Regions from separate parts of the Glaciecola sp. MF2-115 genome, predicted to be linked through region 2. Evidence: predicted binding sites of a transcription regulator. Region 2 holds the regulator's gene; the other holds the start of a gene.

Region 1 (3,425 bases), on a different contig from region 2:
GTTGGTAACGCAATTTCTAAACATAGGTTACTTTGACGCACCGGCGCTACTTTAGGGTCGAAAGGACTGTGCGTGTTGCAATGGTCAACATTCTGTAAGTAAATTCGACCTGTGCTTGCGCGCTCTTGCATAAACAAACTGAATAACTCAATTGCTTTAATACGCTTTTTACGAATAGTCTCGTCAGCTTCGTATTGCACATATAAACGTTCAAATTCGTCTTGATCAGCGAAGAAGGCGTCATATAATCCGGGAGTGTCGGATGGGCTAAATAGCGTAATGTAATCGTCTTTGATCATACGCGTGTACATTAACTTGTTAAATTGTACACCGTAGTCCAAATGTCTGACTCGGTTCTCTTCTACGCCACGGTTGTTTTTGAGTACTAATAAAGATTCAACTTCCATATGCCACAGCGGATAGAATAATGTTGCAGCACCACCGCGAACACCGCCTTGTGAACAGCTTTTAACCGCAGTTTGAAAGTACTTATAAAATGGAATGCAACCTGTGTGAAATGCTTCACCGCCTCTAATTGGACTACCAAGCGCTCTAATACGTCCAGCATTCACGCCGATACCGGCTCTCTGGCTAACGTATTTAACAATCGCTGATGCAGTAGCGTTAATCGAATCCAAGGAGTCGCCAGCTTCTATTAATACACAAGAGCTGAATTGACGAGTAGGGGTTCGAACGCCAGCCATAATAGGTGTTGGTAATGATAATTTAAATGTCGAAGCTGCATCATAAAAACGTTTGATGTAATCCATGCGTGTATCGCGAGGATATTTTGCGAACAAACATGCGGCAACAAGTACATATAAAAATTGTGCACTCTCGTAAATTTCACCTGTTACTCGGTTCTGTACCAAGTACTTGCCTTCCAATTGTTTAACAGCGGCGTAGCTGAAATTCATGTCGCGCCAATGGTCGATGAACTTATCCATTTCCTCAAATTCAGCTTGAGTGTAGTCAGTCATTAAATGCTCATCGTACTTTTTCGCTTCAACCATCTTTTTGACGTGAGCGTACAGAGCTGGCGGCTCGAATTGGCCATAAGCCTTTTTGCGAAGATGAAAAATGGCTAGGCGGGCTGCAAGATACTGATAATCAGGTGCATCTGTAGAGATAAGGTCAGCCGCAGATTTGATCATAGTTTCATGAATCTCAGCAGACTTAATACCGTTATAGAACTGGATCTGAGCTTTGATTTCAACTTGTGAAACTGAAACATCAGAGAGGCCTTTAGCCGCCCATGTTACAACTTTATGAATTTTGTCTAATTCGAGAGGTTCTTGCGTGCCGTCTCTTTTTGTCACTAGAAGAGTGTTGTTCATTTTTTATTATCGCTCTTTGGTCTACGCCTGATTTTTAGCGTGATATTAATTTTCTAAACCCAAATCAAATTCGCTTCGTGCCAATTTTGTGTTTAAACGAGGTATATGTTTAGACACTTAATATAGGGTGTTTGAAATTCCATGACCACAAGATAGTGAGGTTTTGAGTTAGATGCAACCCAACATGTAGTGCTTTTTGACTATTTGTACAACACTTAGAGATTCAGTTAGTAGTGACTAACGTTGGCGCAATTAAATTAACAGGCTTATATAGGTTGCAACAGAATTATTTTTATTTATTTTTCGGTAAACTAATTTAGTCTAAAAAGCGTTTGTTTATTACTATTTGTTTTAATGAAAATCGGGTATCTAGTGTTGATTTTTATAAAAGGCACTAGATATAGTGCCTAACGGAGTTTTTCACACTGCAGTATATAATTTACATCTACATTTTTATCAGATAAATAATAGGTATTATTTATCACATTTAAATGTAATCCAGTGATATTTTTCGGTACTAAAGATGTGGTATCAATCCAACGCGTCATTTCGGCGGGGGTAATGAATTTTTTATGGTCATGCGTTCCCTTTGGAACCAAGTTGAGAACATACTCCGCACCCAAAATTGCCATTACCCAAGACTTCATATTTCTATTAATAGTAGAGAAAAATACTTTTCCGCCAGGTTTCACTATTTTGGCACAAGCCTGAATTACAGAAGCAGGGTCAGGAACGTGCTCTAACATCTCTAGACAAGTCACAATATCCATACTTTCAGGATTGGCTTGAGCATAGTCTTCTGCACTAGTGAGTTCGTAATTGACTTTTACGCCTGATTCAAGCCCATGCAAACTAGCAACGTCTAAAGAGTCTTTCGCTAAATCGATCCCGGTCACCGAAGCGCCAGCTTTAGCCATCGACTCCGCGAGAATACCTCCTCCACAACCTACATCTAGTATGTCTTTGGAGAAAAGGCCTTGAGACTTTTCTTCTATAAAGGCGAGTCGAACAGGATTTATATCATGAAGCGGTTTAAACTCGCCATTAAGATCCCACCATTTAGATGCTAAAGCGGAAAACTTCTCTATTTCATTGTTATCTACGTTAACTACAGCCATGTTATCCTCAAAGAATTCTTGGTTTTTCTGCCATTGGCGCTATGAACTTCATCAATGGACAATTTTTATATGAATTATTATGACATACATCTACATATTCGACAGTCTTAATGATAATATCACTACGCCAACCTTGGCTAAAAATAACAAGTGAGCTATTTGCGTCAGATCAACGTCCATTTAGAGAATGGATAGCATCAGTTGATAAATGCTCTACAAATAATAAAGGACAGTGCAGTTTATGACTGATAACGCTAAAGAAATCCTGCCGATTAATATCGAAGATGAATTAAAGAACTCTTACTTAGATTACGCGATGAGCGTTATCGTCGGGCGTGCTCTTCCAGACGTAAGAGATGGCTTGAAACCAGTTCACCGCCGCGTTTTGTTTGCGATGAACGAGTTGAAAAATGATTTCAACAAGCCATACAAAAAATCTGCCCGTGTCGTTGGTGACGTCATCGGTAAGTATCACCCACACGGTGATTCCGCTGTATACGACACTATCGTTCGTATGGCACAACCATTCTCGTTACGCTACATGCTGGTAGACGGTCAAGGAAACTTCGGTTCTGTTGACGGTGATTCTGCTGCTGCAATGCGTTATACCGAAATCCGCATGGCAAAAATTGCACATGAATTGTTAGCTGATCTTGAAAAAGAGACAGTTAACTTTGTGCCTAACTATGATGGTCAGGAACATATTCCTGAAGTTCTGCCTACTAAAGTTCCAAACTTGTTAGTGAATGGTTCTTCGGGTATCGCGGTTGGTATGGCGACGAACATTCCGCCACACAATCTCACCGAAGTCATTAATGGTTGTATTGAAATTATTAATAACCCTGATCTCACAATCGAAGAGTTATTAGAGATTATCCCAGGTCCCGATTTTCCGACAGCGGCTTTCATAAGCGGTCGTAAAGGTATAATCGAGGCTTACAAAACTGGCCGAGGTAAAATTTACCTACGT
Region 2 (3,425 bases):
TTTTCATCAGCCGCTTTATCACCGAGCATTAATCTTTCGAGGTAACGTGCAATAACATCTACTTCTAAATTCACTTTAGTGCCTTTGGTGTAATCACCGATGACGGTTTCTTGCAATGTATGAGGTATTAACCACAACATAAAAGACGCACCTTTCACTTCGTTCACCGTCAAACTAACACCATCGACTGTAATAGATCCCTTGTGAGCGATATATTTTGCAAGTTCGTCGGGTGCTTTCACCCAAATTTCTACATAGCGTTGATGATCGGTCACGGAAATAACTTCGCCCACTCCATCAACGTGCCCACTGACAATATGTCCGCCAAAACGAGTATCCGCCCGCATTGCTTTCTCTAAATTAACAGAGCTGCCATTACTATAGTTAGCAAAGCCTGTATACTTTATAGTTTCTGAGGACACGTCAGCACTGTAGTGGTGCTCACCGAATTCGACAACCGTTAGACAAACGCCATTGGTTGCAATGCTGTCACCTAAAGCAACATCACTCATATCCAGTTTGCCTGTCTCTACTGTCAGGCGAATGTCATCACCATGATTCACTAAAGACCTTATCTGTCCTTTAGCTTCTATAATCCCAGTAAACATGCAAGCGCACTCCTTATTGTGTTTTTTTGGCTATGTATTTCTAGCTACTTATTTCTAGCTAAACTTGTTCGTTGTGTTTATTCGCTGCTAGCTTGTAATAGATAAGCGTAATTTTAGATCGTTCCCTACTTGAATCACCTCTTGCAAGTCGGGCTTGATAGCCTCATCCAAATTGTTCAGTACACCAATATCTACGGCGCCTCTAGCATCGCTACCTAGTAACATAGGTGCTTGATAAATGATTAATTCATTTACTAAATTGGCATTCATTAACGCACCGGATAAGGCAGATCCTGTTTCAGTCCACACTCTATTGATTTGTTTTTTTGCCAAGACATGCATTATAGCCTGTAAATCCAAATACTTCCGAGCTTCTGACGTCCGAATATTATTTGAATCTACTAAGCCAACTTGAATTTGCTCCACATTCAATGTGCTCAAGTTTTTGTTATGTTCTGCATTGAAGACTATTACTGGATGTTCGTCCTGAAAAATTTGATAGCTATTGTCGAGTCTATTCTGACCATCAATGATAATGCGAATTGGCTGAGTTCCGCGTTGTTTAAAAAGTGTATTTTCAAACTCTGGTAATTCGTCGCAACGCACATTTAACTTAGGGTCATCGGCAAGAACTGTATCTGCACCACTTAAAATAGCACAGCTCAGTGCCCTCTCCACCTGCACATTCGCTCTTGCCTTCGTGCCAGTTATCCACTTACTCTTGCCATTTGCCAAGGCCGTTCTGCCGTCGAGACTTGTTGCTAATTTTACTGTCACGAAGGGACGATTCTTAGTCATTCGATGATTAAATGCGATATTTAGCTTGTCAGCTTCTGCTTCCATAAGTCCAACATCGACTTTAATGCCGGCATCCAATAAGAGTTGAATGCCTTTATATTTTACCTCTGGATTTTTATCAACGCTCGCTATTACTACTCGACTGATTCTTGCTTCAATCAGCGCTAGTGCACAGGGAGGTGTTTTTCCAACATGGCTGCAAGGTTCGAGTGTTACGTAAGCTGTAGCGCCTTCAGTGATTGGTTTAGACTGAGAGTTAGCTGTTTTAATGTCAGTGTTTTGATGAGGAACGAAACCCGCATCAACTAAGGCATTGACTTCTGCGTGAGCTTGACCTGACTTTTGATGATAGCCCGTGCCTATTATATTGTTTTTAGCATCAACAATAACACAACCCACATTCGGATTGGGTGTAGTTGAAAAACGCCCTTTAGATGCTAGCTTGAGCGCTAGCGACATCCATTGGGCATCGAGTTTAGTAAACTTGGGCATTAATCACCTAGCTTGGCAATTTCTTCACCAAACTCGCGAATATCTTCAAACGAACGATATACCGAAGCAAAACGTACATAAGCTACTTTATCGAGCTCTTTCAGGGCATCCATAATCAGACTCCCTACCAACTCACTTTTAATTTCCCTCTCACCTGTTGCACGCAAGGATGACTTAATGCGCACAATACAGTTTTCAACTTGTTCTGTGCTTACAGGACGTTTTTCAAGGGCCCTTTGTAAGCCGGCTCTTAACTTGTCTTCGTTAAAAGGTTCACGAGAACCGTCTCGTTTAACAACCCTAGGCATAACTAATTCAGCAATTTCGAAAGTAGTATAACGTTCATGACATTCAAGACACTCGCGGCGCCTGCGCACCTGTGCTCCATCGGCTACGAGCCTAGAATCAATTACTTTGGTTTCTTGTGCTGAACAAAACGGACAAAACATGAGCTACTGCTCCAAAAATAAGTAAGGCCATACATTAGTGTATGGCCTGTTACTAAGTTTATGTAAATTCTAAACCTAGACTAGCCGTATACAGGGAAGCGCTCACATAATGCAACGACTTCACCCTTCACTCTATCGATAACACTTTGATCTTCAATATTGTCCAAAACGTCACACATCCAAGTAGCCACTTGAGCCGCTTCTTCTTCTTTAAAGCCGCGGCGTGTAATAGCTGGAGAGCCAATACGCAGACCACTTGTAACGAATGGTGATCTTGGATCGTTTGGTACTGAGTTTTTGTTTACCGTAATATTAGCATTACCTAAAGCAGCGTCAGCGGCCTTACCAGTGATGTCTTTATCGATAAGATCTAGCAAGAACAAGTGGTTATCTGTGCCGTTAGACACGATTTTGTAACCGCGATCTTGTAAAACAGACACCATCGTTTTTGCATTTTTTAGTACTTGCTGCTGATAAGTTTTAAACTCTGGCTCAAGGGCCTCTTTAAAAGCAACAGCCTTAGCTGCAATAACGTGGCACAAAGGACCACCTTGGTTGCCAGGGAACACTGAGCTATTTAGCTTTTTGTAAAAAGCTTCATCGCCATTTGCTGCCAAAATTAAACCACCACGTGGGCCGGCTAATGTCTTGTGTGTAGTTGTCGTGACAACATGGGCATGTGGTAAAGGACTAGGATAAACACCGGCTGCAACCAAGCCAGCAACATGAGCCATATCGACTAGCAAGTACGCGCCGACTTTGTCTGCGATTTCGCGAAAACGTGCCCAATCAACGATGCCAGAGTAAGCAGAGAAACCACCAATAATCAATTTAGGCTTATGCTCTAACGCGAGAGCTTCTACTTGCTCATAATCAATAATGCCAGTTTCAGGATGCAAACCATATTGAACGGCGTTATAAGTTTTACCAGAGAAGTTAACATGTGAACCGTGTGTAAGGTGACCGCCATCCGATAAGCTCATGCCTAATACGGTATCATTCGCTTCGATCAAAGCCATGAACACAGCAGTGTTTGCTTGTGAACCAGAATGCGGTTGAACGTTAGCATAATCACAGT

What was found. Region 2 encodes NrdR, which represses ribonucleotide reductase genes. Its sites were predicted from a motif close to AAACACNANATNTNGTGTTT; they were not measured.
Region 1: nrdA (class 1a ribonucleoside-diphosphate reductase subunit alpha) is a predicted target of NrdR. The motif match lies at 1,513-1,532, and genes of this name have one in related genera.

What each region holds. Positions count from the first base shown of each region.
Region 1 covers NZ_JBLBVM010000056.1:50,269-53,693, reverse strand. Annotated here, with positions in the region: gene nrdA (class 1a ribonucleoside-diphosphate reductase subunit alpha) at 1-1,337, opposite strand, end outside; gene ubiG (bifunctional 2-polyprenyl-6-hydroxyphenol methylase/3-demethylubiquinol 3-O-methyltransferase UbiG) at 1,745-2,455, opposite strand; gene gyrA (DNA topoisomerase (ATP-hydrolyzing) subunit A) at 2,697-3,425, shown strand, end outside.
Region 2 covers NZ_JBLBVM010000037.1:28,615-32,039, forward strand. Annotated here, with positions in the region: gene ACKLNX_RS02785 (riboflavin synthase) at 1-608, opposite strand, end outside; gene ribD (bifunctional diaminohydroxyphosphoribosylaminopyrimidine deaminase/5-amino-6-(5-phosphoribosylamino)uracil reductase RibD) at 696-1,898, opposite strand; gene nrdR (transcriptional regulator NrdR) at 1,898-2,347, opposite strand; gene glyA (serine hydroxymethyltransferase) at 2,428-3,425, opposite strand, start outside.